DNA from 2 places in the Brevibacillus schisleri genome. Region 2 is predicted to be linked to the other one. Evidence: a T-box and tRNA genes for the amino acid it is inferred to sense, from the RefSeq annotation. Region 2 holds a T-box; the other holds one or more tRNA genes.
What was found. A T-box is a leader RNA that pairs with one kind of tRNA and senses whether it is charged. The one in region 2 lies ahead of tyrS (tyrosine--tRNA ligase), so its partner is inferred to be a tRNA-Tyr.
Positions count from the first base shown of each region.

Region 1: it encodes a tRNA-Tyr, which carries the amino acid that the T-box ahead of tyrS (tyrosine--tRNA ligase) is inferred to sense. The anticodon was not compared.

Region 1 covers NZ_JBVNDM010000001.1:4,663,717-4,679,748, reverse strand. Annotated here, with positions in the region: rRNA gene ACUUHJ_RS22295 (23S ribosomal RNA) at 1-878, shown strand, start outside; tRNA gene ACUUHJ_RS22290 (tRNA-Asn) at 931-1,006, shown strand; tRNA gene ACUUHJ_RS22285 (tRNA-Thr) at 1,012-1,087, shown strand; tRNA gene ACUUHJ_RS22280 (tRNA-Glu) at 1,107-1,180, shown strand; tRNA gene ACUUHJ_RS22275 (tRNA-Val) at 1,214-1,289, shown strand; tRNA gene ACUUHJ_RS22270 (tRNA-Met) at 1,366-1,442, shown strand; tRNA gene ACUUHJ_RS22265 (tRNA-Asp) at 1,520-1,596, shown strand; tRNA gene ACUUHJ_RS22260 (tRNA-Thr) at 1,697-1,772, shown strand; tRNA gene ACUUHJ_RS22255 (tRNA-Tyr) at 1,780-1,864, shown strand; tRNA gene ACUUHJ_RS22250 (tRNA-Lys) at 1,872-1,947, shown strand; tRNA gene ACUUHJ_RS22245 (tRNA-Leu) at 2,013-2,099, shown strand; tRNA gene ACUUHJ_RS22240 (tRNA-Gly) at 2,119-2,194, shown strand; tRNA gene ACUUHJ_RS22235 (tRNA-Arg) at 2,201-2,274, shown strand; tRNA gene ACUUHJ_RS22230 (tRNA-Pro) at 2,309-2,385, shown strand; tRNA gene ACUUHJ_RS22225 (tRNA-Leu) at 2,411-2,498, shown strand; tRNA gene ACUUHJ_RS22220 (tRNA-Gly) at 2,513-2,586, shown strand; gene ACUUHJ_RS22215 (sensor histidine kinase) at 2,881-4,047, opposite strand; gene ACUUHJ_RS22210 (TerC family protein) at 4,261-4,911, shown strand; gene ACUUHJ_RS22205 (YkoP family protein) at 5,031-5,615, shown strand; gene ACUUHJ_RS22200 (MGDG synthase family glycosyltransferase) at 5,615-6,745, shown strand; gene ACUUHJ_RS22195 (alpha/beta-type small acid-soluble spore protein) at 6,825-7,028, shown strand; gene ACUUHJ_RS22190 (DUF1657 domain-containing protein) at 7,177-7,383, shown strand; gene ACUUHJ_RS22185 (DUF421 domain-containing protein) at 7,466-8,326, shown strand; gene spoVAC (stage V sporulation protein AC) at 8,344-8,817, shown strand; gene spoVAD (stage V sporulation protein AD) at 8,821-9,837, shown strand; gene spoVAE (stage V sporulation protein AE) at 9,842-10,192, shown strand; gene sleB (spore cortex-lytic enzyme) at 10,287-10,934, shown strand; gene ACUUHJ_RS22160 (S-layer homology domain-containing protein) at 11,081-12,052, shown strand; gene ACUUHJ_RS22155 (DUF2953 domain-containing protein) at 12,119-12,778, shown strand; gene ytfJ (GerW family sporulation protein) at 12,887-13,372, shown strand; gene ACUUHJ_RS22145 (hypothetical protein) at 13,438-14,124, opposite strand; gene pyc (pyruvate carboxylase) at 14,198-16,032, opposite strand, start outside.
Region 2 covers NZ_JBVNDM010000001.1:3,027,910-3,043,941, reverse strand. Annotated here, with positions in the region: gene ACUUHJ_RS15105 (MFS transporter) at 1-948, opposite strand, end outside; gene ACUUHJ_RS15100 (hypothetical protein) at 1,055-1,228, opposite strand; gene ACUUHJ_RS15095 (hypothetical protein) at 1,266-3,380, shown strand; gene tyrS (tyrosine--tRNA ligase) at 3,445-4,707, opposite strand; T-box leader at 4,771-5,000, opposite strand; gene ACUUHJ_RS15085 (ATP-binding cassette domain-containing protein) at 5,076-6,269, opposite strand; gene ACUUHJ_RS15080 (hypothetical protein) at 6,244-6,429, opposite strand; gene ACUUHJ_RS15075 (DUF6138 family protein) at 6,743-8,407, opposite strand; gene ACUUHJ_RS15070 (suppressor of fused domain protein) at 8,437-9,498, opposite strand; gene ACUUHJ_RS15065 (RNA ligase family protein) at 9,646-10,284, opposite strand; gene ACUUHJ_RS15060 (AAA family ATPase) at 10,299-11,261, opposite strand; gene ACUUHJ_RS15055 (hypothetical protein) at 11,372-12,190, opposite strand; gene ACUUHJ_RS15050 (protein adenylyltransferase SelO) at 12,297-13,772, opposite strand; gene ACUUHJ_RS15045 (SRPBCC family protein) at 14,018-14,452, shown strand; gene ACUUHJ_RS15040 (ArsR/SmtB family transcription factor) at 14,453-14,824, shown strand; gene ACUUHJ_RS15035 (hypothetical protein) at 14,939-15,514, opposite strand; gene ACUUHJ_RS15030 (DHH family phosphoesterase) at 15,736-16,032, shown strand, end outside.

The DNA of each region.
Region 1 (16,032 bases), 1.6 Mb from region 2:
TACCTGTGAAGATGCAGGTTACCCGCGACAAGACGGAAAGACCCCATGGAGCTTTACTGTAGCCTGGTATTGGAACTTTGTGCATCATGTACAGGATAGGTGGGAAGCTGAGAAGCAGGGGCGCCAGCCTCTGTGGAGCTGTCGGTGGGATACCACCCTTGATGTACGGAGTTTCTAACTCGTCGCCCTTATCGGGCGAGAGGACCATGCCAGGTGGGCAGTTTGACTGGGGCGGTCGCCTCCTAAAAGGTAACGGAGGCGCCCAAAGGTTCCCTCAGAATGGTCGGAAATCATTCGTAGAGTGTAAAGGCAGAAGGGAGCTTGACTGCGAGACCTACAAGTCGAGCAGGGACGAAAGTCGGGCTTAGTGATCCGGTGGTTCCGCATGGAAGGGCCATCGCTCAACGGATAAAAGCTACCCTGGGGATAACAGGCTTATCTCCCCCAAGAGTCCACATCGACGGGGAGGTTTGGCACCTCGATGTCGGCTCATCGCATCCTGGGGCTGAAGTAGGTCCCAAGGGTTGGGCTGTTCGCCCATTAAAGCGGTACGCGAGCTGGGTTCAGAACGTCGTGAGACAGTTCGGTCCCTATCTGTCGCGGGCGTAGGAAGTTTGAGGAGAGCTGTCCTTAGTACGAGAGGACCGGGATGGACGCACCGCTGGTGCACCAGTTGTCACGCCAGTGGCACAGCTGGGTAGCTATGTGCGGACGGGATAAGCGCTGAAAGCATCTAAGCGTGAAGCCCCCTCCAAGATGAGACTTCCCACAGCGCAAGCTGGTAAGACCCCTCATAGACGATGAGGTTGATAGGTTCGGTGTGGAAGCGCGGTAACGCGTGGAGCTGACGAATACTAATCGGTCGAGGACTTATCCACACACTCTTAGCAATCATGCGTATTCAGTTTTGAAGGAATAAACCTTCAACGTTCCTCGGTAGCTCAGTTGGTAGAGCAATCGGCTGTTAACCGATCGGTCGGCGGTTCGAGTCCGTCCCGAGGAGCCATATATGCTCCTGTAGCTCAGTCGGTAGAGCGTTTCCATGGTAAGGAAGAGGTCGCAGGTTCGATTCCTGTCGGGAGCACCAGATGTAATCTTATGATCTTGGCCCGTTGGTGAAGCGGTTTAACACAGCAGCCTTTCACGCTGTCATACAGGGGTTCGAATCCCCTACGGGTCACTTAGAAAAATCCCTACATCTTGTAGGTGATTTGGAGGCTTAGCTCAGCTGGGAGAGCATCTGCCTTACAAGCAGAGGGTCGGCGGTTCGATCCCGTCAGCCTCCACCACTTATATCAAAGGGCAAGGAAGGTCAGCTAAGCGCCATATCCTGTGGCAACACTGACACTCAGTCGTCCTGACTATCGCGGGATGGAGCAGCTCGGTAGCTCGTCGGGCTCATAACCCGAAGGTCGCAGGTTCAAATCCTGCTCCCGCAACCAAATTTTCTACTTGCTCTACGTCGAATCATCTTCTTGATCAAGTAGGATCGTAGTACCCAATAGCTACAAACAAACATGGAGCTGTGGTGAAGTTGGAGTTCACGCCGGTCTGTCACACCGGAGGTCGCGGGTTCGAGTCCCGTCAGCTCCGCCATCTTTCTTCACGAGATGGCATAGTTCATGAACATGAAAAAGGTTTAACGGAATAAAAAAACGTTGATTTTTCATGAAAGATATGCCATAATTAAAGATATGCCGGTATAGCTCAATTGGTAGAGCACCTGACTTGTAATCAGGGGGTTGTGGGTTCAAGTCCTATTGCCGGCACCATGAAACTGGGGAGATAGTGAAGTGGCTAAACACGGCAGACTGTAAATCTGCTCCCTCCGGGTTCGGCGGTTCGAATCCGTCTCTCCCCACCATTTTCATGAGCCATTAGCTCAGTTGGTAGAGCATCTGACTTTTAATCAGAGGGTCGAAGGTTCGAGTCCTTCATGGCTCACCAGTTTTTACAAACCCGAAAAGTGAAAGTCAGCTTGTTAACAGCTATGGCTACTTGGATGGGAAAATGCGGTCGTGGCGGAATTGGCAGACGCGCTAGATTCAGGTTCTAGTGGTGGCAACACCGTGGAGGTTCAAGTCCTCTCGACCGCACCAATCAATTTCTTCTTACAGTGCGGACGTAGCTCAATTGGTAGAGCGTCGCCTTGCCAAGGCGAAGGTCGAGGGTTCGAGACCCTTCGTCCGCTCCATAACATGTGCCCTTAGCTCAGCTGGATAGAGCGTTTGACTACGAATCAAAAGGTCGGGAGTTCGAATCTCTCAGGGCACGCTTCTTTACTACAAAAGTGAAGATAATAATTTGTCGGGAAGTAGCTCAGCTTGGTAGAGTACTTGGCTTGGGACCAAGGGGTCGCAGGTTCGAATCCTGTCTTCCCGACCATGATTTGCCCACGTTTTACAGGTTTGCCGGGGTGGCGGAATGGGCAGACGCAACAGACTTAAAATCTGTCGGGAGTTTCTCCCGTACCGGTTCAAGTCCGGTCCTCGGCACCAGCATTTATTTTGATGCGGGTGTAGTTCAATGGTAGAACTCCAGCCTTCCAAGCTGGTCGCGTGGGTTCGATTCCCATCACCCGCTCCATACAGAAAGCAGAGAGCCAATAGGTTCTCTGTTTTTTTGCTTTTAGGAAAGCAGAACTATTTTTACTTGAGACAAAAGTATGAAGGCTTATCCAATAGCTGAATAGATAAGCCTTTGTTCAATACAGGTATAAATGTTTGTCGAAAGCTGTCTGACGTTTTCTATGGTAGCAACATATGTTTTCGTGTACAGTAAAACTAAGGTCGCTTACCGATGAAATAATTGGTAACGGATCTCTTGCCTTGCCTCCTGCGTTGTCAGGGGGCTTTTTTGCGTGATACAAAAGAGGGCGAACTAGCGAGGTTCCATTCGCGGGCCAACTTCCTGGGCATTTGCAATCGGCAGAGAAACGATAAAGCGTGTGCGTTTTTCATTGGAATCACAATGGATCGTGCCTTGATGCTTTTCAATAATATTTTTACAGATGGACAAGCCAATACCCGTCCCATTTTGTTTAGTCGTAAAGAATGGTTGGAAGAGATTTTCCACGATCTCGGGTGAAATCCTTTCGCCGTTGTTTTCCACACTCAAATAGAGCCAACCATCTGAAGAAGTGGAGATGACATGAATATACTTGTCTGTACGATTTTGCACGGCGTCAATGGCATTGTTTAAGAGATTGACGACAACTTGCTTCAAGCCTTCTTCATAACATGCGAGTAAGCAGGGGTGGATTTGTTTTTCAAAACGTATGTTTTCTCCCACGAGGCGAGGGGTAATTAGCATCTCTACTTCTTCAAGCAGTTCTACTACTTGAACGGTTTTAAAAATTTCATCGAGAATTGGTTTTTTGGAAAAGCTGAGGAATCCGGTCAGTTGCCGATGTAAATTCTCAAACTCATGCATGACGACTTGGATATACGTCTGAAGCTGGGCCTGTTCCTGTGTAGACTCGCCGATCAGCTTCAAGAACCCTTCAATGGCGCACAACGGATTGCGCAGCTCATGAGCCATATTAGCGGCAATTTTTCCGAGCATGGTCAGTTTGTCGTTATGCAAATAGGAGATCGTTTCTTCCTTCTGGACTAGCTCTTTATTTATCATTTGTTCAAAGTGATAAACAGCCCAGAATACACTTTCATCCATGGCCTTGCCCAGTTGGCTTTCCAAATAGTGCATTTCTTGTGAGGAGAGGGACCATCTCTGTAATTCCGGTTGGAGAACCCGCCAGAATACATTCCGGTACAATTGATATGTGCGCAAAATGGAGGAGAAGGGGAATTCCTGAGAACGAAGCCATTCTCCCATATCTAATGCCCAAGTCTGCATGTCATGATCTACATCCTCAACCAAATAGCGAGCCAAGAGCATTGTTCGTTTTTCTGCAAAATCGCGAGGAATGGTCACGGGAATTTCCATGCTGCGAACAATTTCTTGCAGCCATATTGTGGTGATGCTTGGTGTTAAGTCTAAAATCTTCCTTGAAACATCATAAAGGTTTAGCGTCACGGTCTCCACCATCTCTTATCCACCCCACTAAAATCGTAAGGGAAAATGCCTAATTTAGACAAGGTATAATTAGCCTGATTTCGCAATAAAATGTATTTTTTTCGGAAGTTTTTATCTACAAAATCCGCTGAAAACCGCCTTTTTTCGGAAAAATATTCAATCATGAGTCCGATTCCAGTCGCATAAAGTAGAATGGACGAACTTTATTGGACCAGGGAGGCAGGGATGGGCGAGTATTTTTGGCTGGGTCTTGTACACATCTTCATGATCGATCTGGTATTAAGCAGTGACAATGCTGTGGTCATAGGTATGGCCTGCCGCGGACTCCCTCAACAGGAGAGACGAAGGGCCATTTTATATGGAACATTGGGTGCAATCCTCCTGCGAATTGTTTTAACGGGAATGACTACCTGGATGCTGGATATTCCTCTCGTGAAGGCAATCGGGGGAATCTTATTGCTGTGGATCGCGTGTAAGCTGATGCTGGGTGAGAATGAAGAGCTCACAGACGTATCGCATAATCAGACAATTGGTCAGGCAGTCAGGACCATCATAGTAGCAGATTTTGTCATGAGTTTGGACAATGTTTTGGCAGTTGGTGGAGCAGCGCATGGCGATTTATGGTTAGTTTTGCTGGGGTTAGCGATGAGTATTCCGTTATTAATGTGGGGAAGTGTGTGGATCGCTCGCATGATGAATCGTTTTCCCAGTATGGTCATCATTGGCGGCGGAATTCTTACCTTTACAGCAGTGGAGATGTGTCTTGAGGATCCGTATGTCTGGAAGTGGGTGAATCCTTTGCTTCTCAACCATATGTGGTTGCCCGTATTTGCTGCCGTAGTGGTCATGTTTTGGGGGCGGATGAAAAGGACGTAAAAGGTGAAAAGGATAGTGCATTCTTGGGCATACTACAACAAAGGTCATGACCGTTTTGCGGAATGTAAGTGGTCACATCCAGCTGAATGAAAACATAGCGGGAAAGGAACTTTTTCGAAATGAATACAAGCCTCTTGATGCTATGGGGATACTGGGATGAAATCTATCAGCGCTGTACCCGACTTACCTATATTGAGAAAGGGAACAATATATTTCGGGTTGTTGTTTTACGCTATCGGGGAGAGCCACTCGTTACTACCGATAATTGCATCATTCATGACGGGGATTTGATCTTAAAGCTACATATACACAATTATTACTTTGCTACCCTGTGCAAAGGAGTGAAGGATGAGCTGCGCGTGGCTCTTCTTTTGCGAAGACATATCCTCCAATCATTGCCGAAGCTAGCCACATTCCTGGATTCGATGGAAAATAAAGATCAAATAAAAGGGATAGTGGGAACGACCATGCTACATAAAGGGATAACACCTTTGGGCTTCTCGATTTCTGATGTGCCTATGACCTGGTTTTTTCGATACAAGCGATGGTACTTGCGTCTCATGCTCAGAATCGTGCATCCCAATGGAAAGCGGCGATTGCAATCATGGAATTATGAAATGCCCCTAAAGCGTGTTTATATGTCCAAGGAATTTTTACTCAATCGATATGCTGACAGCAAGCAGCCTCTAGGAGAGTCCTACTAATGGCAAAGCGGTTTCTGTTAGTGACAGAGGAATGGGCAGGGAGTGGTCACCGGATGGCTGCCGAGGCTCTGCAAGAAGTTTTACTGGAAAAGGAGGGGGCACGATCAGCGCGAGTGGTGGGAGGACTGAAAACCGCCAGTCCAGGCTTACGTGTGCTCTCTCATTTTTTTTATCGCAGTATGTTGCGCTACGGTCAACCTGTGTGGCAGCGCATCTATGAACAGGAAGAAATGCTGGGTAGTGCATTGACCAAAGCATTGGGATGGTGGCTATCCGCTAGATTAACCAATCAACTGTTGCTAGAAGAGAAGCCGGATGTCGTTATCGCTACGCATGCGTACTGCTTGTCCGCATTGGCAGAAGCGAAGAGGAGGGTGCCCAAGCCTTTCCAGCTGGTTTGTGTACCCACGGACTTCCATATTAATCGATTTTGGGTTCATCCAGAAATTGATGCGTATATGGTGGGACACGAGCAAATTGCTCAAATTCTAATCGATCGCTATGGGATTTCCCCTGAAAAAATCCATGTTTATGGCATTCCAGTTCGGCCAGTTTTTACTACAGCGCTTCTTACCGATAAAGAGGCTTGGAAAAAACAGCTTGGACTTGTGCCAGATCAATTCACGGTACTGATTGGTGGGGGAGAAGGCGGTTATGGTGGAGTGGGACAGGTTGTACGAGAGTTGATGTTGGAAGAGCAACCATTGCAGATCGTAGTCGTCACAGGGAAGAATGCAAGCCTGTACAGAAGACTGGCGAATTTGCTTAGTACCAAGAGCAATGGCCATCGCTTTCTATTGAAAGGGTTTGAGCCGCAAATGTGGCAGTGGATTGGAGCGGCTGACGCCTATATAACGAAGCCAGGTGGCATTACGTGCGCGGAGTCACTTGCTCTTAAGACACCGCTGATTTTGTTCCACCCATTGCCCGGACAAGAAAAGCATAATTGTTCCTTTTTACTTAAGCAACAAGCAGCGATCTTGGCTGAAACACCGGCAGAAATCAAAGAAATCATCAGGTCATGGCGTCAGCCTGAAAAAAGAGATGCTTTTGCAGGAAATTTGGACAAGCTGGGTAGACCAGACGCGGTTTACCAAATTGCCCACACCCTTCTTCAATTAACAGACTAAAATTGGAAGAAAAAAAGGGCGCATGAACAAGCAAAACTTCACACATATTAAACTTACCAACGACGAGGAGGTGATATAGATGGCTAACAACAACAGATCCAGTAACAATCTGGTGGTTCCTCAAGCAAACCAAGCTCTGGACCAACTGAAATACGAAATCGCATCCGAATTCGGTGTTCAGCTTGGACCAGACACTACTTCCCGTCAAAACGGTTCAGTTGGAGGAGAGATTACTAAACGTCTTGTCTCCTTTGCTGAGCAACAATTGGCTGGACGTGGCTAATCTCATAAGCTGGATGAAGGGAGGCACCTATGGTGTCTCTCTTTTTATTTTCCAAGAAGAGGGAAATTATTGACAGATGAAGATGGGCAGATCGCCGCATAAATAATGGGTGGAGGCGGATTCTATATGTGTTAGGAGGTGAGTGGATATGACAGTAGGAGCACAAGTGAAGCAAACGCTTGCCAGCTTGAAAGGCGCACAAGCAGATTTTGAAACGTTTGCTCTGAGCACGCAAAACAAGAAAGCGAAGCAACTGTATTCGCAAGCAGCAGAGCAAACGCAATCCATCGTAGATAACCTCCAGCAGCGTGTAACGGAGCTGGAAAAGGAAGAACCGCAGTTTAAGGGATTCTAGGAAGTGTTGGGAAAGGGAGAGGGACTTCCTCTCTCTTGGTTTTACTCTCTATAAAAATCACCTCAGGTGATGGAGGTGGCTTATGCCTGATTGGTTAATAATCCTTTTGCGCTCAATAGGCGCTGTTGCTTACTTATTTCTATTGACAAAAATCATTGGAAAAAGGCAAATCAAGCAACTTACATATATCGAATATATCGTCGGTATCAGCATCGGTTCGATTGCGGCCTTTATGGCAACCGAAATGGATGGGCCGGTCTACCATAGTTTAATTGGCATGGGGGTATTTGCGCTTTTTCCTTATTTAATGGAATGGCTTTCCCTCAAGAGCAAGTTTCTCCGCGATCTATTTGAAGGGAAATCAACGGTTCTCATCAAGGAAGGCAAGATTTTGGAAGACAATCTGAAAAAGGAACGTTTGACCGCGGAAGACTTGATGGAACAATTACGAATTAAAAACGTGTTCCGAGTAGCCGATGTGGAGTTTGCATTAATGGAAACAAGCGGGGAAGTTAGTGTCCTCTTAAAATCAGAGAGTCAGCCGGTAACGCCCAAACACCTTGAATTGACAGTGGCTCCTTCGGAAGAGAATCAAGTGGTCATTATGGATGGGATGATCATGGACGAGCCGCTAGCAACAGCAGGTCTAAATCGCAGATGGGTTCGCACGGAGCTGCAAAAAGCGGGAGTGGCTTTGGAAAATGTTTTCCTCGGCCAAGTAGACAAAGGGGGAGACCTCTATCTCGACCTCTATGACGATAAACTGATGGTTCCTGGGGCCCAAGCGATGAAGCTGGCTTTTGCTACATTGAAAAAATGTCAGGCGGATTTGGAGCTGTATGCACTCAATACAAAAAATGAACAAATGAAGCGTACCTATCAAACCGATTCGCAACAGCTCCAACAGATTATCGATCAAGTAAAACCGTTCATGATACGGTAAAAAGGAGTGAGTGAGACATGGCAGACCAAAAAAAGAAAAAGCTGACCCCCGTCCAGCAAGAATATCAGCAATTGGCAAAGACGCACGAGCCACCGCGACCGCTATTGCGCAATTTTACCCGGGCATTCTTAGTGGGTGGCGGCATTTGTATGATCGGGCAAGGGATACAAGAAATGTTCATTCACTACTTCGATTTTACGGAGAAAACCGCTGGGAATCCTACAGTAGCTGTCTTGATCCTTCTTTCTGCTCTGTTGACCGGTCTAGGACTATATGACCGGATTGCCCAATGGGCTGGGGCAGGCACGAGTGTGCCAGTTACAGGTTTTGCCAACTCGATAGCATCTGCAGCCATCGAGCACCGCAGCGAAGGATTTGTGCTGGGGGTCGGCGGTAACATGTTTAAGCTCGCGGGGTCAGTGATTGTGTTTGGAGTGGCGGCGGCATTTGTCATTGGCTTGATCAAAACGTTGTTTACGATGGGAGGCTGACGGATGCGCCAAGGTCATCAGTCTTGGGTCTTTCCTTTAAAACCTGTCATTCTCGGGCACGCTGCGATTGGTGGGCCTTTTGAGGCTAAGGGACCGTTAGCCGAAGACTTTGATATCCTGCACGGTGACTTGATGATTGGACAAGACAGCTGGGAAAAAGCGGAGAAAGTCCTGCTGGAAGAAGCGTGCTCGAAAGCGGTGGAGAAAGCGGGTCTCACAAAAGAGCAAATAAACTTTATGCTTGCCGGGGATTTAATGAACCAGATCATATCTGCGAGCTTTTCGGCCCGGACGCTTTCGATCCCGTTCCTGGGGATTTTCGGTGCGTGCTCAACAGCGATGGAAGGCTTGGCCCTGGCTGCTCTCATGGTGAATAGTCAAGCTGCTGATTACGTCTTGGCTGCTACTTCCAGTCACAATGGAGCTGCGGAAAAGCAATATCGTTATCCAACAGAGTACGGCTCCCAGAAGCCCCCTACGGCACAATGGACAGTGACGGGAGCAGGGGCTGCTGTTGTAGCCAGTCAAGGTAAGGGGCTGCGGATTGCGGGAGCTACCATCGGGCATGTAGTCGATATGGGATTGACAGACCCATTCAATATGGGAGCAGCGATGGCACCAGCCGCATTATCCACGATTGAGTCGCATTTCCGTGACTTTCAGCTCCCTCACGATCATTATGATTTGATCGTAACAGGCGATTTAGGACGAACGGGCCATGCCATTTTATCTGAGCTGTTACCCAAGCATCACATGCATATCCCACTAGAGCGTTATGTCGATTGCGGGAAACTCATTTATGGAGAAAATCCGAATGTATGGTCGGGGGGGAGCGGATGTGGCTGTATCGCTACAGTGACCTACGGGCATCTACTACGGCGGATGAAGCAAGGAGAATGGAAGCGGATCTTGCTGGTTGCGACGGGAGCCCTCTTATCTCCATTGACCTTCCAGCAGGGAGAAAGCATTCCTTGCATCGCGCATGCCGTGGCTGTTGAGTCGGAGCAACTTGGAGAGTGATACCATGATGTTTTTGTGGGCGTTTCTCGTAGGAGGAACGATTTGCTTAATCGGTCAATTTCTCATGGATGTCGTCAAGCTCACACCTGCCCATACGATGTCCTCTCTTGTTGTCACGGGGGCAATATTAGACGGATTCGGTCTATACGAGCCACTGGTTAATTTTGCTGGAGCAGGAGCGACAGTACCTATCACGAGCTTTGGAAATGCACTCGTGCACGGGGCAATGGCGGAAGCAGAGAAGCATGGAGTCATTGGCATCATTACCGGCATTTTTGAAGTGACGAGTGCGGGTATTTCGGCTGCCATCGTCTTCGGATTTATCATGGCAGTCATGTTCCGACCTAAAGGATAAAGGCAGGTACATGTTACCACTTGTGCCAAAATAATTGAATTGAACCTACTTTCGCCAACTTGTAGAATGGGTTGGGTAAAGGAGGGTACAATTTATGTGGTGGAGCAAGAAAGTAGTAACAACCTTGCTTGCTGCCTTTATGGCTGTAGCGTTTATTTTCCCGGCCGACTCCCTGGCAGCTACACAGATTCAGCGTGGTAGTGTGAACGGGGATGTATGGGATTTGCAGTATCGCTTGCAGATACTGGGTTACTACGATGACAAATTGGATGGCATTTACGGAGCGAATACAACAAAGGCCGTCAGACAGTTTCAAAAAGCATACGGATTACAGATCGACGGTATCACTGGTCCAAATACATGGCGCGTTCTCAAGAAAGTGTCGGTAAATAAAGCGGAAATGCAGATGCTGGCGCAGCTGGTTTATTCGGAAGCACGCGGAGAACCTTATGAGGGCCAAGTAGCAGTAGCTGCGGTCGCGTTGAACCGTGTTCAGTCCAAAAACTTCCCCGATACGCTTGCGGGTGTCATCTTTGAGCCATTAGCGTTTACCGCTGTAGATGATGGACAATTCTGGATGACTCCTAACAAGACTGCTTACCAGGCAGCTTGGGATGCCGTGCGAGGATGGGACCCAAGCAACCATTCTCTTTACTACTTTAACCCTGTTACAGCGACCTCTGATTGGATTTGGTCCCGTACACAAGTGAAGAAGATCGGCAAACACATTTTTGCCGTGTAACCATTGTTCATGCAGCCCTCGAAACAGTCTTTGTTATGATGCTGTTTGAGGGCTTTCCTTTTAATTGGAAACTATTGTTCATTGTTTTTGCAAAATAGTTCGATAAAATGATACGAAAGGATTCGCATATTTCCCTATGGAGGTTGATGATGAAGAAACGGATGATCCTTGCCTCGCTGGTAGCCTTTATGCTCATAGGTACACCAGTTGTCGAGGCAGAAACAACTCACATGAACGAAACACCTTATGTAGACATTAGTGGCCATTGGGCAGAACAACAAATCAATCAACTATACATAGCCAACGTAATTGGTCAAAACGAATATTTTCGACCTGATGACAACGTGACATTGGGTGAACTGCTTACGATGTTTGTGAATGCCAAAGGAATTGAACCTCTTGGTAACAAGCAATCATCCTTTGCGGACGTACCGGCAAAGAGCTGGCTGTCGTCCTATGCCGAAACGGCCTATCGATTGGGAATCGTCCATGGGCAAAAGCAGGGGAATTACCTGTACTTACATCCGGATGCTCCCGTAAAAAGAGCAGAGCTCGCCTCTATTCTGGTAAGAACGATGGGGGACAGCGGAGTAGTCAATAACTTGAAGTGGTCTACGACGATCCAGACATTGAACCAATACGCGGATGGAAGCAATGTAAACGAGAAAGAGCAACGCCCACTCGTTTACGCCATGCAAAACGGGTTAATGAGTGCTTATGAGGACGGTACATTAAAACCGAACAAGTATATGACGAGAGCCGAAGCAGCCACATACGCAGCCCTTGACTTGCTTCCGAATAAGCCGAGAACGACAAAAGCCCTCGCAAACGGAACACCCTTTCGCCAAGAAATAACGGTACAGACGACTGCCTACAGCTACACGAACGACAAGATCCTGTCGTATCTGGAGTATCCACTGCGCGAAGGTGTTGTAGCGGTTGATCCAAATGTCATCCCGCTAGGTAAACACTTGTACATCGATGGCTACGGCTATGCAGTGGCAGCTGATATCGGTGGTGCGGTAAAACAACGCCATGTGGATCTGTATCTTCCGACATTGAACGAAGCTGAAAATCATGGCTTGCAAAAAGGGGTCAAAGTATACGTGCTTGATTAATAAAAATGCTGAACATATTTCCTGCTCTTTCCACTCATACTAACGTGGAAGGGGTGGGATTTTTTCATGGTATGGGTGTTGTTAGGATTACTTGGTTTATTTGTCCTACTAGTGATCACGCCAATAAAATTGACGTGTTTTTACAGTCGCGAGGGCGAAGATGATCAATTGGAAATTACGATAGCAGCTTGGGGTATCATTCGCAGGAAATACGAAATACCCATTCTCCTTTTGAAAATGACAGAAGCTGGGCCTGAGCTTGTCGCAAAGGTGGAAACAATCCAGCATGGAAGCAAGCTTCGGGAAAAGGTCAAAGATTTTACGCGCAGGCAAGTGAAAAAATGGTACCGGAATTATCGGGATGTGCTGGAAAGAGTTCGTGACTTGCTGCCTTTGCTAAAAGACCTGTTCAAACAAGTTCGTTGTACGAAATTAGAATGGCATACGTTGTTAGGCACAGGTCAGGCGGCTGAAACAGGGGCGCTGACAGGACTGATCTGGGGTGTGAAAAGCCTGATTGTAGGAATCCTCTCCCACTCCATCTCCTTACAGACGATGCCAGCCATGAGTGTACAGCCTGTCTGGAACCAAGCACTTCTACATACGAAAGTTCAAGCGGTGTTGCATTTTTATTTGGGGCAGTTCGTTTTCTACGCGTTGAAAGTTTTTCTGCGGATTCGAAAAAGTAAGCAGCGAAAATGGCAAGCTGCACCGACGCGTGCCTAAAAATAAATGTGGTACCAAACATATTTATTCCTTTGTACAGGGTACATGCTCCGGATTTGTTGGGGGAATGATAAAACATGAAACAGATAGGAAGGAGGAGCGACAAATATGGCAGACCACCCGATTCAAGGCCTCATGAGAACAGCGATGGAAAATCTCAAGCAAATGGTGGACGTGAATACAATCATTGGTGATCCTGTTGAGACACCTGATGGTAGTGTCATTCTTCCGATCTCCAAGGTAGGATTTGGTTTCGCGGCCGGGGGTAGTGAGTTCCAATACGATCACCATCATAATGGGCACCAACACACTCAACAGCATGAACATACTGGTAACCCATTTGGTGGGGGGAGTGGGGGCGGTGTTTCCATCACACCTGTAGCCTTCTTGGTCGTTGGCAAACAAGGAATTCGTTCGATTCCGCTTGAAAATACGACCCATCTCTACGACCGGATTTTGGATTCTGTTCCGCAAATCGTGGATAAGGTTCAGGGGATGTTTACCAAATCGGATGATACTCCTGTTTATTCCAATACGACGATTATTGCCGGAGCAGAAGAACAAGATTTGGAAGACCTTATGGATCGAAAGTAAAACAAACACAAAACAGGTATGCTCCATAAGGGCATACCTGTTTTTTCAGTAAGAGGCGTATGGCATTACCAGCGTTCGTTTACATACAAGCCTGTCTTCGCAGCATGTTGATAATGAAGGCTAGAGCTGGATGAGGCGATATAAGGATGGAGGGCCATCGCTTCTTCGTAGTAACGTGAAAAGGAGCCAAGGGGCTTACTTTGCAATCCCAATGTACTTGCTCTAAATGCTTGGGCTACACGCTCCATTGTATTTGTATAGTCCACATAGCTGGTCTGTACGGCCTCCAACCATTTCTCATCGTCCATTTCCAATTGTCCGTCTGGTAACAGCTTGATTCCAAACGTTTGGAGTTTTTCCTCTTCGTCTTTTGCCACTTGAGCGAATGCATCCAGCTTTTGCGTCGTCAATGTATTTGCTTTTTCGGCAAGCAACAGCTGCAGACGATTGTATTTACTTACTAGCGAGTGTGTGCGCTCCTGTAATCGCTCAATGTCAGTTCCAGCCTCGTCATCTTTTCCCGCAGTAATAAATTCGCGAGCACTCTTCTCCAAATCTGAGGAAAACCGGTACAGACGCGATAAGGAATCAGACAGCTCCGTTGTCCATTGCTGCTGGCGAGTGTAATACGGCTGCAAATTAAAACTGAGAATCGGATTCACTGGCGTGCTTAATTTTGCCTGAAGCATATGGGAATGATAGCGGCCTACCCGCTGCGTAAATGGAACATGGCTGACTCGATTCGTTTTCATGTCGGTCACCTCCTCACAAGCTAACGGAATGAATCCCCAGGGACAATTTACTATCTCCTATTATAGACGATGCCTACTCCATTTCAATGAGCAGATCGCCAGTTTGAATGGCTTCGCCTGCTTTTACATAGACGGCTTTAATTTTTCCGTCGAGTGGGGCCTGAATCGTCGTCTCCATTTTCATCGCTTCACTCACCAAAAGATGCTCGCCTTTACGCACCTTGTCACCTTCTGCTACAAGCACCTTAAGCACTTTTCCTGGCATAGAGGCACCGAGGTGGGCAGGGTTTTGCGCTTCTGCTTTTCGGCGGATCAGTTCAGAGACTTTTGCGGATTGGTCACGGATGAAGATTTCACGTGGCTGTCCGTTCAATTCAAAATAAATGATGCGACGGCCATCTGGATGAAGCTCTCCGACTGCGACCAGCTTGATAATCAGTGTTTTACCGCGCTCGATCGTAATGGCAGTTTCTTCACCTGGACGCAATCCGTAGAAAAACGTTCCTGTATCCAAAACAGACAGGTCGCCGTATTCCTTCAGGCGTTGTTCAAATTGCAAATAAACCTGCGGATACATGATATAGGACAGGACGTCTAAATGACTAGGCTCACGTCCGATTTTGGCTTCCAGCTCAGCAGCCACTTGCGTAAAGTCAATGGGTGCGAGCAATTCGCCAGGACGTGCAGTAAAGGCATCGCGACCTTTTAGCACGAGTTCCTGTAACTCCTTCGGGAATCCGCCTGGCGGTTGGCCAAGATACCCTTGGAAAAATTGAATGACGGAATCGGGAAAGTCGAGGCGTGTTCCTTTCTCCCAAATGTTTTCTTCATTCAAGTTGTTTTGGACCATGAACAGCGCCATATCCCCGACGACCTTGGAAGAAGGGGTCACTTTTACAATGTCACCACACATTTGATTGACCACAGCATACATCTGCTTCACTTCGTCCCAACGACCTTCCAGACCAACCGCTTTGGCTTGCTGCTCCAGATTGGTGTATTGTCCGCCTGGCATTTCGTGAACGTAGACCTCCGTGTTGCTCGCTTTCATGCCGCTTTCAAAGCCTTGGTAGTACGGACGTACATCCTCCCAGTAATCAGACAGCTTGTTGAACGATTCAAGAGATAAGCCCGTCTCACGCTCCGTATGGGCAAGGGTTGCGATCAACCCGTTCAAGCTTGGCTGAGAAGTGAGTCCAGACATGGAGCTGACGCAAGCATCGACGATATCCACGCCTGCTTCGATCGCTTTCAGAAGCATGGCTCCAGCGTTGCCAGACGTATCGTGCGTGTGCAGATGGATCGGAATGCTGATTTCTTGTTTTAAAGCAGAGACGAGCGAATAAGCAGCATACGGCTTCAGAAGACCTGCCATATCCTTGATCGCGAGAATATGGGCACCTGCTTTTTCCAATTCTTTTGCCAGATTGACATAGTAGGCCAAGCTGTACTTGGTCTTGGTCGGGTCGAGAATATCTCCGGTGTAGCAAATCGCTGCTTCGGCTACCTTGCCAGATTCACGAACGGCTTCAATGGCTGTTTGCATCCCAGGAAGCCAGTTCAGGCTGTCAAAGATCCGGAAGACATCAATGCCATTTTCGGCAGATGCTTTGACGAAGGAGTGAATCACATTATCCGGGTAGTTGGTGTAGCCTACGCCATTTGCTCCGCGCAAGAGCATTTGGAACAGGACATTCGGTATGCGCTGGCGGAGAATTTGTAGCCGCTCCCAGGGAGATTCCTGCAAAAAGCGCATGGTTGTGTCAAAAGTGGCACCGCCCCACATCTCCAGCGAGAAAAGGCCAGAACCGAGCTTGCCTGTCGCCTCTGCAATGGAGGCGAGATCGTAGGTGCGCACACGCGTAGCAAACAAAGACTGGTGGGCATCGCGGAATGTCGTGTCTGTGA
Region 2 (16,032 bases):
GTTAAAGTTTCCGAAGCCTACTCCAATCAACGCAGCAGATAGCAGCAGCATCCAGGAAGTCGAGGCTTGACTGAATAGAAGCATCCCGACAGCAAAGATCACCAGGCTGGGGTATGTCACGATGTTCGCCCCTCTTGCGTCCATGAGCTTTCCTGAAAATGGTCGCGAGAGGATAATGACAATCGCATACACCAAAAAGAAATAACTCGCAGTTGAGGAGAGATTAATTTCTTCCGCATAAAACGATAGAAATGACAAGACACCCGAATAGCTGAAGCCAATTAATAAGGCAATAAATGAAATCGGTAAGGCTTTCGGCTCGATGAATTTCGAAAGCAATGAACCTGTTTCTTCCTCTTTTACATTCGCGAAAGGAAGCGGAACATTGATTTTTGCCATGGCGTAAAACATCAAACAAATCAGGGAAAACACGACATTCATCGTAAAAATCCAGGTGAAACCATTTTCAAGCCGCAATAAGATCATGCCGAGAAAAGGACCAATGGCAGTGGCTAAAATCGCACTTAAACTGTAGTAGCCTATCCCCTCACCCTTGCGAGACGCTGGCAAGATTTGAGCAATAATGGTACCTGTTGCAGTACTGGCAATACCAACAGCAATCCCTTGCAGCAAACGATTTACCAGTAAAAAGCTGATATGGACAGCAAATAAGTAAAACAACGAGGTGACAGCAAAAAATCCCAACCCAATCCATAGCGTTTTTTTCGTACCAAGATAACTAATGGCTCTTCCCGTAAGTAATCGGCCAATTAAAGCACCAATGATAAAGATACTGGAAACCAATCCGGCTAAACTGGTTGAAGCGTGAAATTCTGTTTTGGCGTACGAAGCAATCGTAACCATTAGTAAGAAATACATCAGTGTCAAAAGGAAATTAATGAAAGAAACAATGACGAACTCTTTTGTCCAAAGCCTACCCTGATTCACTGCTTACCCTCTTCTCTTTAGGTTCATGATTAGTTTTTCCAGTACTGTGGCTACTGCGTCTCTTTCTTCTTGTGAGATGCTTTCCATTACTTCTTCCAAGAATGGATCAGTCGCTTGCATAATCGTTTTGCCAATAATCGGCGACATCGCTAAAGGTAGCAGGACCGTTATCTTTGAGATAACGGATCAACGCCCATTGTGTGACCGATATATCTCTTTCCTTGCTGTTTGAGAAGATCAAAATCAAGAGCGGTTTCCGTGTGGCTTTTTCAGCGCACATTCGTCTAACCTATATCATCATACAAAAGGAGAAAATCATGCTGGAAAAAAGGGTTTTCGCCATTCACTTTCTATTATTGCTTTTCTTCGTACTTTCTTTTCCAATACCTACGCTCGCGAAGGAATCCACCATTCAAAATCCGTATTACGTATTTAGCTGGGATGAGAAAGGCAATGTCCGCATTACCGATTTGGCAAAAAACGAAATCCTCTCTTCCATTCAATACCAAGCCGAATATGGTACCATTTATAATGCGATGACTCCTTCTCTTCCGAAAGGATCCAAACAAATAACGTTGGATCAAAGTCCACCATTTCAACCGGGCGCAGCCATCGAAATTCGATCCGAATCATTTGGGGGCAGAATGAATGCTCCGCTTGTTCATCAGGCGAAAGTGACTTCCGTCCGTGGAAATGAATTGTATTTCTCTCCACCAACAACGAAAGTGATCGACCGGAACATTTTTATCAAACGGGGTAGCCACTGGGTTCGTAAATGGGATGATGTAAAGGTGGAACACCGGGAGTCTGCCACTGGTAACACAGTCATCGTCACTGGTCATACCCCGATTGCAGTGGTTTCAACCCAATATGCATTGCAAAAAAATAGCCCAGCCATCGATGTTACCGTAAAAACGACCTACAAGCGAGAAGCAAAGGTTTTTCGTGAAACGTTCGCCCTGCAATTCAAGCCAAATGTAACAGAGGTATATCGCAAGAATCGGAAAGTCGACACACAAAAATTCCAAGCTTCTTACTGGCTGGATCACCAAGGTGCGAAATTTGGTCAAGGGAAGCAAGCAGCTTTTTTGTACCATGCCCCCAACGTGTCTTCACTTGAATTGAATACAACGCAAAAACAGCTTATCGTGAATCTGGATCACATGAACGATCACAGATACGTACAGCAAACCTCCACGAATCAGGTCGGAAAAGTCCGCCACGCTTCCGAATATCGCGCAAACGATGTACGAACGAATTCCTTCTCGCTAGTAGTTGGGTATCAACCGAAGCTCATGCCGCGATTTATGAGTCAGCCTTCAGGTTTTTTGGCGACACATGTATGGACAGAGCATGCTGATGAGCAGACGCTGCAAACAAATCGGGCTGTTTATTTCGGTTCCGAGAAGATTTCATCGTCGGCTCAAGCGACAGGCGGTTTTGTCAAACACCGAATTCCGGTTACGAAAAGCGTGTTTTACTCGAATCCTTATTTTCAAGCGAAATCGCCTTTCAATGTCGCCATTGCGCAAAGTCCTGAATTTTTGCAGTTTCTGGATGATCTGAATCGGAACGGCGATGATATTGGTCTACATACCCTCTATCCTTACGAAATCAGACACTATCAAAAGACTACGGAAGATGCGTTGCAAATAATGAAAGATCACTTCCAAAGCCGCACATGGATTGACCATGGGTATTTGAAGTCTAGCTTTGCCTTTAACGCACTTGACATCCAAACTGCGAATTACTTGGCGCATCAGTGGAAAAAATACGGCACATCCTATTTTTGGCACTACAGCTCAGAAGATATCGCCAATCCCAATAATGGTCTTGATCTGTACCAATCCCAAAAAGGCGACTCCCTGCGCACTCCTCTCTATTGGTCGCATCCGACAGTGACTGGCCCGTTTTATTCATGGTCGGCAGCCACCATTCCAGAGTATTCACTAAACCTGTATCGGGAGCAAAATCTCCAGCAGCTCATTCAAAATCGTGGGGTTTTTATCAACCATACCTACTTGGCGAGATTCCCATCCAAAGAGCAAGGCGGGAAATTTATCATTCGAGATGCCCAAGGAAACTGGATCATCCATCCCGATTTTGACCGCTTGCTGAAGCGAATGGAAACGCTGCGCGATCAAGGCCAATTGCATTTGACAACCGTACGTGAGATCATGGATTATTGGCTCGCCCTCTCTCAAGTCAGAATGGACTATGCACCAAACGGCTCTATCGTTCTGCACAATCGTGGCGAGCACAAGATTTCTGGTCTTTCCATGGCGACAAAAGCTTCGGAAGTCTATGTGAACGGGATGAAGCCGTCACAAAAGAAAGCGGATGGCGATCTTATCTTTTGGTTCGATCTGGAGCCGAATACAGTTGCTATCATTGCTGCAAACAAATTGGATAGCATTGCATTCCCGAAATAAAAGGAAAACAAATACAAAAAGAAGCTTCCCTTCATTTTTCCAGGGAAGCTTCTTATTCCTTTATCTATTGAGACAATTTTACCAAGCTGTAGTTTTTCTTGCCTTTGCGGATAATAATGAAGCGGCCGCCGATAGCAAGACTTGGTGTTACTTCCAGTTCCAAATCGGTTACGCGCTCGCCATTCATGGAGATAGCACCTTTTGTAATATCCTCACGTGCTTGACGTTTGGATGGCTCAATGCCGATCTCAACGAGCCAGTCGACAATGTTCTTCGTTTCGAGGGTAGATTCGAATGTCGGCATTTCTTTGAAGCCTTGCTCGATTTCATCTGCCGACAGCGATTTAATATCTCCAGTAAACAAAGCTGCTGTAATGCGCTTCGCCTGCTCCAGCAATTCCTCGCCGTGGACAAATCTCGTCATTTCCTCAGCCAGCGCTTTTTGCGCCTCGCGTTTATGTGGCTCAGACTGTACTTTTTCCGCCAGCTCTTCAATTTGCTCTTTGGAGAGGAACGTAAAGTATTTCAAGTATTTCACAACATCGCGGTCATCGGTATTCGCCCAGAATTGGTAGAATTCAAATGGTGTTGTTTTGTTTGGATCGAGCCAGATGGCTCCTCCTGCTGTCTTCCCGAATTTCGTACCATCTGCTTTCAGCATCAGAGGAATCGTGAGACCGAATGCTTTGGCTTCTGATCCTTCTTTTTTGCGGATCAGATCGAGACCGCTTGTGATGTTGCCCCATTGGTCGGAACCGCCGATTTGAAGCTGAACATCTTCATGTTTGTACAGATGCAGGTAATCCAGCGATTGCAGAATTTGATAGGAAAACTCCGTAAACGAAATGCCGCTTTCCAGTCTGCTCGACACAACATCCTTGGCAAGCATCGTATTGATGCTAAAGTTTTTCCCGTAATCCCGCAAAAATTCAATAACATTAATTTTGTGCGTCCAGTCGTAGTTGTTTACCAAACGGATTTGGTTGTCGCCTTCTGTAATGAACAGCTTTTTCATCTGTGCGGTGAGTTTGTCGACGTTCTCCTGAATTTGTTCCAGTGTTTGCAAAGAACGCTCGGATTGACGGCCGCTCGGATCGCCAATCGTACCTGTTGCACCACCGATCAAAATGACCGGGCGATGACCAGCAAGCTGGAAGCGTTTCAGTACCATGAAAGGAATCAAGTGACCGATATGCATGCTGTCACCTGTTGGATCGACACCACAATATAACGAGACTGCTTTTTCATTCGTTAATTCTCGCAGCCCTTCTGCATCTGTTTGCTGATTGACGGCTTCGCGCCATTCGAGTTCGTCGATAATATTCACTGCTATACACTCCTTCAATCTCCTATGGTAAAAAACAAAAAATCGCCCCTTGTCTATTGTAGACATAGGGACGATTGAATAACCGTGTTACCACCCATCTTGCACCAATGGACCCAAGCGCTTGCGCAGGCCATTCATGCCACTCGTAGCGAGTTATCGTTCGCGATTCCGCTCGGCATTACCCGAGATACTCCAGAGTGTATTTCGCTCGCTTATTGTGTACCGGGTTCCATCAACCCCCGGCTTTCTAGGACAGGGAACAAGCTGCTACTGGGCTCTTTCAACGTATGTTTCATATGAAATTAAAGTCAGTATATTGAATTCAAATAGCAATGTCAACCATGTAGCAAGGATTCCGCTACGATCCCTTATTTTATTTTCGTGAGACCGTCGGAAGTCAGTTCATAAACAGTTGTGACGACTTCATGTAAATACCGCCGATCATGAGAAATACTGATAATCACCCCGTCAAAAGCCGTTAACGCGCGGCAGAGAACAGGAGTCGTCAAAGGGCTGAAGTTTCGGGTCGGTTCATCCAGTATCAAGATTTCGCACTGATCCAAAATCATTTTTAACAAGAGCAATTTCGCTTTCTGTCCCCCAGACAAGTTTTGAATGGGTTGATGCATCTCCTCTTTTGTAAATTTCATACTTCCTAAGTGTGTATACGCTTTTGTAATTGCCTCTTTCATTCCCGTTGTTTCCAAGTATTCAATCGGTGTTTTTGTTGAATCCAGCCGTTCTTCATAGTTTTGGGGCATATAACCGATCTTGAACGACGACTGCTGGACGAGCTCATCCATGATTTTTTTCAACAACGTGGTTTTTCCGACCCCATTTTCTCCAATAATCGCAACTTTTTCTGGCCCCTTGATCGATAAATGAATCTGTTTTGATAGCTGTTTGTTCGCTATTTGCAATCCTTCCAATGAAAAGTCGAGGATTTGTTTACTACCTGGCACCTGTACCTGATGCTCTGCCTTATTCCAAACGTCATGCCATTTCTCCATTTGCTTTCGATGATCAGAAGCTTGCTTTCTGGCGATCTGTTCTTGTTTGTTCAAGTGGCTCGTGCGATTCGCGATGTAATTCTCATAGGGTTCTCTTGAAAACGTATATTTGGGTACTTGTTTGCGCCTCGTCAGTTCCATATGAAGGATACCGTTTGCTGTATTCGCAATAAATGTTTCATCATGCGATACATATAGAACAGGAATAGTCGTCTGTTGAATAAATCCTTCCAGCCACTCTATCGTTTGAATATCCAAATCATTCGTGGGTTCGTCCAGCAATAGTACATCAGGCTTCTGTGCTAACAGACTTAAAAAGCGGTATTTGAAACGCTCACCCCCTGACAGAACCCCCATCCTTTTATCTGAATCCAATGCATGAATGCCGAGGTCATCCATCGCTCTCACCAATTCTTTGGTCCATTGATTTTCCGTAAAAAAGTCAGCGATGGACCTTTGTTTTTCTTCGTCTGATAGCTCCTGGGAGAGAAATCCCATGGAACATTCGTTTCTCAACACGTTACCTTCATATATGCAATACTCGGCGATCATTTGGTCCGCGTATATCAATTTTAATAAGCTGCTTTTTCCATTTCCCTCTTCCCCAAATGATGGCAATCTTTTCACCGGTTTGCAGGGTCAGATGCAAGTTTTGAATGAGAGTCCTGTCGTCTTTTTTGGTGGTAATCGTGATATTGTGCAGTTCAACCATGTGGATTCCCCATTTCGTTTTTACGTTTCTCGTCATTTACTCTTTGTTCATCTGTATCACCCCCTTTTTTTGACAACAAAAAAGATGCTCCTGTCCAATAAACAGAAGCATCTTGCTCTCGTACTAGAAATCGCTATATGAAAAATAGATCATACAGGAATTCAAACTATACATTTGCAGGTGAATTTGGCTTCTTGTTTATTTATTATGGAATTGGCTTTTCCAATAAATAAACAATGGCGCAAATGATTCACCCTCCGTTCCAATTAGTTGCCTTCAATATAGCATGGTCTTCTAAATATTGTCAATGAAGCTATTCGACCAAGTCTAGCAATTGTGCAAGCTTGTCTTTGATGGGGGAAGGTTCCTTTTTTACTGCCTGTGCGAGCTTTTTGTTCCCGCCGAAAAGACGATAAATAACGCTTTCCCGCTGGTAATCCTCCATCACTGCAAGCTCCCCTATGAGTGCATCCACCAGTTCGGCACGATTGATTGTGACATTTTTCAAAGGCTTCGCCGAGTCGCTACTGCCAAGCACCAGAGAGACGAGTACGGGGATATTCTCTACGGTTACACCATGCGCCTCCATAAAAGCTAGGGCAAAATCGTCCTGCGCAGACTGATGCTCCGTGTCGACCAGCTCCATATAGCGGCGAAAGAGTGGAAAATAATCGCTGCTAGACAACCCGAGAGCCAATACCGCATAGGTGCCAGGCATGACGGATTTCTCACTAGGCTCTACATCCCCATACCATGCGAACTCTTCCATCGCAAGCTCAGCATATTCTGCGATTTTCGGATATAAGGCAGGATAACGGGACGCATTGGCAAAAAACTGGTGGAGACCTGACTTCGCCAGCTTTTTTACGGGCAGGTAGTGCTTTTCGCTACTCTTCAGCTTGAGCTTGTACCCTTTCGGAAAACCTTCACGCAAGAGTCCGTTGATAAAATCGATGGCTTCACCGTAGGCGGCTTCTTCCTCAGTCACGATACGGATGTCGATCGCTTGTAAAACGTCATTGGCTTTTGCTTGAATCAGACTGCTTTTATACTCGTTTTCAAAGCGACCGCTGCCACGTTTTACATAGTCCGTAGCCCGCTTGGAGCCAAGCTGAACAGCGAGGTCCAAAAACTTCTTGCGGGTGTCAGGTTCCTTGTTGCCTATTGCGAGAGCGACGTATAGGAAAAAGTCCAGCTCCTCTGCTTTTGGTTCCTGACGCTCCTGCTCGGGTTTCAAAACCCAGTCCAATCCATAATGCCCGGTACGATCAAAAAATTTGACTAAAAAACGCTCATCAGCCCAGCCTTTTAAAGCTAACGTAGAGTGGTACGTCCACGAATCACTGCGTTCTTTATTAGAGCGCAGCTTTTCGCTAAGACGCTGGATAAGAGGTTCGATAAGCTCCTGCTTTTGTTCCATCAAGTCGGGATTGACGAGACAATGAGCGAAGAAGAAATCGTCTCTTTCTTTCGGACGTACAGGAAGCTCCGCTTTAATTTTTGTCTCGATAAATTGATCCAGTACTTGTTTTAGACTCTCGCGTTTTCGCTCGTTTATGAAATGGCGAGAATGGCATTGCACCGATTGTTTCCACTCGAATTCGAAGACGAGCTCGAAGCGGTAATTAAAAAAGTGATAATCATAGTCGGTGGAATGGAACAGGGATTCCATTCGATCACACAGTGCGGGAAAAAACTCTTGCATGAGCATTTCCTCTGTAAGCTCCTCGATATAAGAGCCCGCATCGTATTTGTACGAGTCGTCACTCCAGCTGAATGGTTCATGGACATCGATGTGGATTTTACCATTGGCCCAATTGAGCTTTCCTTTTCTCCACGCCACTCTCAGGTAGTCTTTGACCCCCGCCTGCAGTAGACTCCAGTCTTTGACCTCGCTGATCCGTTGGTTCTCTTTTTGGTAAATTTCTAGGATGGAAGTCCATACTTCGTTTAGAAATGCTTCTGCTGCCTGATTCATTGGCTGACTCTCCTCCTTGCCAAAACATCTTAACCGATGACTTTGACGACATTGCCCTCGCTATCGGTAATATTGGTTTTCACAATATGAATGGCAATTCCTTTCAGGGAAGGAATCTCAAAGCTGCTTTCCTTAGGAAGCAACTGCTTGGTAAGCGCAAGCGTTGTCGCATCATCGAGAACAAATCGAATGACGTCCTCTCCTGGAATACACGCAGCCTTCTCTCCTGCCTCAAATACAACGCGGACATCAGGTCCCACAAGGCTCAGGCTTTCCCCTTTTCGCATACGTCCGCGGAGAATTTTTCCGATGACTTCCGCTTGCTTAGCTCCCAGCCTCAAAGTCGAAGGCGTTTTTTTCAAGAAGCCATTTTTTCCTGGCTCCCATCCAAGCTGGCTGACGAACAAATAAGCCGTGCTGGAGCCTTCTTGTTCCATTCCTTTTTGAACAGCATCAGAAACCGTAGAATGGCGAAGGAGAGAATCCCGCTCGAGATCAGTTATGTAGAAAGGCATATACGGCAAGCCAGATTGGAGTACGCCACGAGTATTCCAAGCCATCATCGCATCGAGTTCATCACCTGTGATCCCAACCATTTGCAAGAATTGCACCCGCCCATTCGGCGTATCCATTTCGGCAAGCTGAGGGTCTGTCACAAAAGCGAGCGCAGTCAGTTGGGTATCGGCGCCCAAGCATATCGGACCGTTTGCATCCAAGTGATCACCTGCTTGAAACACATTGCCCGTGTTGAATACGTAACGCCCCATATTTTGAAGCAGATTCAGCGCCCAGGCAGGCGGTTCTTCCTCGTCGTCCTTTCGTGCTAATCGAAACGTCAATTCAAAGCCAAAACCGCTTTCCTCTTCATTCTCAGACTCTTTTTCATACAACTCGGTGAATCCATACGTGACAAAATGCCAATGCGGGTTAGGCTCGTCCGATATATAGGCGCTTATTCCATCCAATGGATCGTTTCCACCCAGCGCATACGAGATAAGTGTGCCGTAATGCTTAGGCTCCTGCTCTCCATAAATCTTTCTCATCTCCTGGTCAATAGCATCCCAGCCCGCTGACATCATTTCATCGTTCATTTCATCGTTCATTTCTTTGCTCATCCCTCTTGCCTCCCATGTCATGACTGTCTTAACAATAGCCAAAATGAAATTTGGATACTCTAGTAGACGGTCAATACCACTTAGCAAATTACATCGTTCTCATTCCCTTCCATTCAAAAATCTTTAATAGGTTTGTGCTATCCCATTCGGAACGACTGGCTTCGATAACCAGTGCTGGTCGGTTTGCACATGATTCTTGCGCACAAACTTGGCGGCAGAGTGTTTAAAATCTTCGTACGGAAACCTCTCCGTTACTCGTACCACGTACCCCTCTTGTTCCCCGCCGAAGACAGATTGCTTGGTGTAGCAACTTTTTATGGTCTCTTCCTTCCAAATCCCTCTGTACAAGACAGGTGCTGTTTCCAAACCAAGTAGTTCGGCCCATTCTACCGTTTCATCCCACGACAAGCATTCATTGTTTTCATTCCAGATCGAGAACACGTAGAAATAGCTCGTTAGATGTCCGTAATAGATGGAGTGCAGCGCATATACATTTTCCCCACAAACTCGCCAGCCTTCCGGGATATGAAACGAAATCGTCCCGTGCAGCATCTTTACCCAATGTCTAGATGCGTGATCTTTGCTATCCAGTGACCGTGCATGGATATGGTTTCGGTACAGCGTGGTATTTTCTCCATCCAGCTTTTCTGTCACGACTACTTCTTTTCCCTCGAAATGACTAACCGTTCGCAAGATTTTATCATCATCGGTTCTACTTCTTGACCAGGGTAAATGAAAGGTTCTCGGATATTTTTTCAACATCGTTATTCACCTCCTTATTTGGCATAGGCATCTCCTTCCTTGAAGAAGTACAGCTTCCACAGGTACTCTTCGCCCAACAAATGATAAATCTCGGAAATATCTTGCTGCGTTCCGTAGTTAATCTTCATGTGCATTTGAATCAAGTTGACGACTTCGAAAATAAAATCATCGTCGAATCCTAATTCTTTTAAGAAATGGCAAGCAATTTGTGCAGATACATGCTCATGTCCGAAGTAGGAGTAATGGCCTTTCATCGGCTTGTAGGTTTTGCAAAATGGTTTTCCTGTATCGTGAAACAAGGCGACCACTTGCATGAGAAATTTGTCATCTTCCGTGTAAAAGGCGTTTACATAATCGAAAACATGATAGGTATGCTTGCACAAAGGGTACTGATGATAAGGATTTTCCTGATTAAATTGATACATCTCTTTGAAGATCGGAATGGCATTCAGCCTATCGAACAGCTCTTCATAGGAGGGTTCGTTTTGAAGCAACTGAACGAACTCTTCTTTTTCAATGGCATAAGGAACTGGTTCGTGCAAGAGATGAATGTGATCCCAGCCTTCATTTTTGATGGGAAAATGGAAGTTCTTCCGCATCTTCGCCAAGATGTATTCGTCCACGGTTCTCTTTCGGGATTTATTGCGCTCTAGGCAAACGGAATAGGGAACATCGACGTAATAGCATTCCTTCAGAACATCGGGAAATTTAGCTAGGACCTTCATTCTCTTCTCTCTGTCAATATTGGTTGCGTCTAAGATGACATTCCTTCCATTCATCAGCTCCGTTGCGATTTTCGAATAAACCTCAAAAAATACTTGCGCTGACTTTTTTTGTTTCCGCTCATCACCGAATAAGTTCTGGCGTATTTCATCCGTTGACACGATGATTGCCCGTTCCTTTTTGGCAATTTCTTGCGCCCACTTGCTTTTGCCACTGCCCGCAATGCCTGACAGGACGATTAATTTCTTTTTCACTTATATCTCACCTCCTTTCAATGAAAACTAATTTTTCGACATGCTTTTCCAATATTATACACACTTCGCGTATGGATGACACCCTTCTTTGTTCCTAGATTTTCCGTTCTTTACAGCCACGGACCAAAGAAATTCTGGACAGCTTGCTCGGAATAGCTATCTTCCCCCCGCCAGTTCACGACGGCAAAAAAGTCATTCTTCCCGCCACGTCCTGGTCTGTCCTTGCTTGGAGCCAGGATCCCAGCGGATGCAAGAATTTCCATGAAGACATCCCGTTCGTTCTTGCTAGATGGAAAGACACCCTGGAGCCGCTTCTCCAGTTGACGAGCGGCATCGGTTGGTTCACTGCTGGCGATGATGGCTAGCACCTGATGGAGGATGGCTACATCTTCTTCCTGCACCGTAAGATTGTCTTCTTTGCTTAGTAGCTCCAGATCAAGCATGAGGTACGGTAGATAGTTCAGGCGAATGCCGCCCCACTTGATTCTTTCAAAATTCAGGACATTCAAATCTTCGTCGGTATATAGCTCTCGCCCAGCGATATAGTAACGGTCGCATTTATGGCAGTCCCCGTACATTGCAAAATAGGTACCGTTTTCTGGATTTGTATACTTCCCTGCATTACTTTCAAACGTATGAGCCGTCAAATGCTCCGTCAAAGCCCAGCTAGACAAGGCGCTGCGCAGATACACCTTTCGCGTCGAGAGACTGTGTAAAAAGGCTGTGGCGACTTGCTCTTTTGTCACTTTTTCATGCAAAGCAATGATTCTGTCTATGCACTCCTCGTGACTGATCGTTAGCGGGTCAAACATGAGACCTTTGCTTTTTGCGTATTCAAAATCTGCTCCCGAAAAATCGTATGGGCGACTCTTCCAGCCGTTGCTACTCCAAAATGTCTTCATCAAAATTTGCTTTGCTTTTTTATCCATAAGACGATTTCTCCTTATTCTTAGCTTTCCATATTTTAGCGCTAATCGGACGTGTAAAAAAAGAGTCCAACCCATGAAAGATCGCTGGACTCTGATTCCGTTTCTATTACGTACCGCAAAACGTTTGATAAGGACGTGCTGATTCCGCTGGTAAAGTCGTGTATTCTACCTGTTCAGGCGTGTACGCATAGGGATCAGAAAGGACTGTCAGGAGCCGTTCCATCACCGTGTAGTCGCCCTCTTTCCATGCTGCTTCCAATGCTTCTTCTACCCGATGGTTCCGCGGAATGACTGCCGGGTTGTTCTTTTTCATTCCCTGTTGTACCGCGTCGGTGTCTTCTGGCTGTCTCGTTAGTCGTGCTTTCCACTGCTCATGCCATTCCGTGAATTCGCTCGTGCCAAACAGCCCAGTCTCTTCTGGTTGATTAAGCGTGAGAGCACGGAATGTATTCGTATAATCTGCACGCTGCTCCTTCATCATGTTGAGCAAACCCTCGATCAACGCTTCGTCTTGCTCCTCTTCGTTAAACATACCGAGCTTTGCCCGCATTCCTGTGAGCCAATTGCTCTGATACAGCTTGCTAAATTCGGCAAGGGCATCTTCGGCTATTTTCACTGCCTGCGCTTCATTTTCATGCAACAACGGCAATAAGCTTTCCGCAAAACGGGAAAGATTCCACACAGCAATGTATGGCTGATTTCCGTAAGCATAGCGGCCCTGAACGTCAATAGAGCTAAATACCGTTGCAGGATCATAGGTGTCCATGAAGGCGCAAGGGCCGTAATCAATGGTTTCGCCACTGATCGCCATGTTGTCGGTATTCATGACCCCGTGGATAAAGCCCACAAGTTGCCACTTGGCAATCAACGCTGCCTGACGCTGGATGACCCCTTTTAGTAGGAGGAGATAGCGGTTTTCTTCTGCCTCGATCTCTGGAAAATGTCTTTGCAATGTGTAATCAGCTAACGCGCGGAGATCTTCTATGGAACAAAATCTTGATGCGAATTGGAACGTGCCTACTCTGATATGACTGGCTGCGATACGCGTCAAAATGGCACCAGGCAGCTCGGATTCGCGATAGATAGACTCGCCGGTTGTCACTACTGCAAGGCTCCGAGTCGTAGGAATCCCGAGTCCATGCATGGCCTCGCTAATGATGTATTCGCGCAGCATCGGGCCAAGGGCTGCTCTGCCATCGCCGCCACGTGAATAAGGTGTTCTGCCTGAACCTTTTAATTGGATATCGAAGCGCTCGCCTGTAGGCGTAATCTGCTCACCAAGCAGGAGAGCACGACCGTCGCCTAACATGGTAAAATGGCCAAACTGATGCCCCGCATATGCTTGAGCGAGAGGCATTGCGCCTTCCGGGGTTTTATTTCCCGCGAGCATAGCTATGACTTCTTCGCTTTGCAGAGCTTCGACATTCAGCCCTAGTGATTTTGCCAAACGTTCATTGAGAATGGCAAGCTTCGGCGATCGTACAGGCGGTGGATTGAGCCTAGAAAAAAACGATTTTGGCAGCGTTGTATAGCTGTTCTCGAAGTTCCATCCCGGTTCGATTGTTGGTTTTTTGTCAGTCATTGTATCTCCTTTTATCGATTGACGTTATTTGCATGGAGGTAATTGTACGCATGATACATTTTGTCAATTTATTATACCCTTTTCATGCAGGATAGGAGCACACTCGCACATTTTTAGCGTACTCCTCGCCGAATATCTTTCATGAGTTGGGGGGAAAATACCATTTACATAAAACCAAAAGGTGTTATATCATCATAAAAGCAAAAGGTGTTATATTTTTCACTACGAAACGGAGAGATTTTATCGTGGGACAGAACAATCAACAAGCCGTAGAAGATATTAAGCAAACCATCGTTTTCGACGCCCCTATTCAAAAGGTATGGGAGAAAGTATCCACTGCGGAAGCCATCTCAGCTTGGTTTATGCCAAATGATTTTCAGCCTGTAGTTGGTCATGAGTTTCATATCCAATCCCCTTTTGGCCCTTCTCCATGCAAAGTGCTGGAAGTAGAAGCACCACATCGCCTTTCTTTTGCTTGGGATACAGACGGTTGGGTTGTCTCTTTTCTTTTAAAAGACCTGGGAGATAAAACAGAGTTTACCCTCATTCATGGTGGATGGAAAGCGGCAGATGAGATCATCGAAAAAGCAAACGCGAAGAGCGCAATGATTCGTGAGAAGATGAATCAAGGTTGGGTTGGGATTGTTCATGAGCGTCTGAAAAAGGTTGTGGAAGGCTAAATGTCTGCCTCAGCAGAAAAGGTTGATGTATTTCAAGCGATCGCTGACCCTACTCGTCGAGAAGTGCTTCGCTTGCTAGCTGAAAAAGAATTGCCGATCTCAGCAATTACCTCTCATTTCCCCATAAGCCGAACGGCTGTGGTCAAGCATCTTCATATACTTGCTGACGCAGATTTGGTTACGGGACATAAGGTTGGTCGCGAGAAAATCTATCGTTTGCATCCCGGTCCCCTGACAGAAGTAAAGCAGTGGCTTTCCTTTTATGAGCAGTTTTGGAATAATAAGCTATCTATGCTTAAGCACCTTGTGGAGACCGATGGAGATACGACGTTAACTGTCGTCCAGTCGGAACCGGATCAAAAAAGGATATAGTTTGTCATGCCTTCCCTCTTGATCGTTTGAACAAAGATCAAGAGGGGTGTTCTTTGATCAGGCAGTATGGATAGCAAAAAGACTGCCGGTTGCTCGACAGTCTGGGTAGTTTGCTTACTTATTCAACAGCTCGGTCAGTTCAGTGGATTCGGTCAAATGCAGCGGTGCCGTTCCATAAGCTTTGCCATCTTCTGAATCAAACATATGGTTTTTGTTGTCTCCGCTCAATACGAAGAACAGTGTCTTCGCCTTTACTTCTGTTTTGTTATCTGTATGAACAGTCGCTGGCAAAGTGTTTGTCGTTACTTCAGCGTAGTTGAATTCAACTGCCAAAGCCTCTTTCTTGTCCTTTTCCACCGCTTGGGTGCTCTCGTCAAAACGCATTTGGTCCGCAGGTGTTTCAAAACGTTTGTTCATGAGCGCAAGAATTTCCTTGAACTTGTCATCTTCCGGCTTCAGGGATGTTTTTTCCCCTTGCTTGTACACTACGATTTCTTGTGGAGCAGCGATCACCTGTTGCTCTTCTTTTTTCGCTTCTTCAGGTTTTTGCGTAGTTGCTTCACCCGCTGGCTGTTGGGTGCCTATTGTCGATTGATTTTGATTTGTTGGTTGCTCTGTCGGCTGCGTGTTGCCGCAAGCAGTAAGGACTGCTAGCAGGAGTGCAGCTGGGATCAAGGCTGACTTTTTCATGTTGAGGACCACCTTTTACATATTCTCTCCACTGTTATACGACACGCCCGTGTGGTTGAACGAGATGTGGAGTGCTTTTGACCAAAGCATTCTATTACAATAAAATTAACCTTGCAAATAATCACCAATTGTTGTCTTCGTGCAAGCAAGCCATCCTGAATGGGAAAGATGAGAGAAGGCAGTACCATTTGGACGACGGACTCATTTTAAGGAGATACTTCATGACTCATCAAAAAATCATTCATTTCAGTGATAAGGACCTGGATGGCGTATCTTGTGCAATCCTGAGTCAAATTGCTTTTTCCAATCAAGAAGTCGATTACCGCGGAGTGACTCCTTACACTGTCAATCAAGAAGTTCAAAAATTTATCGAAGAAGAGCTTACCCCCGATATGAATGTCGTGATTACCGATGTAAGCGTCAATAACGAGGTCGGAACGCTCATTCAGAAAAAGGTCGATCAGGGACATGTATTTGTCTTGATCGATCATCACCCAACTGCCTTGCCGTTGGCTTCC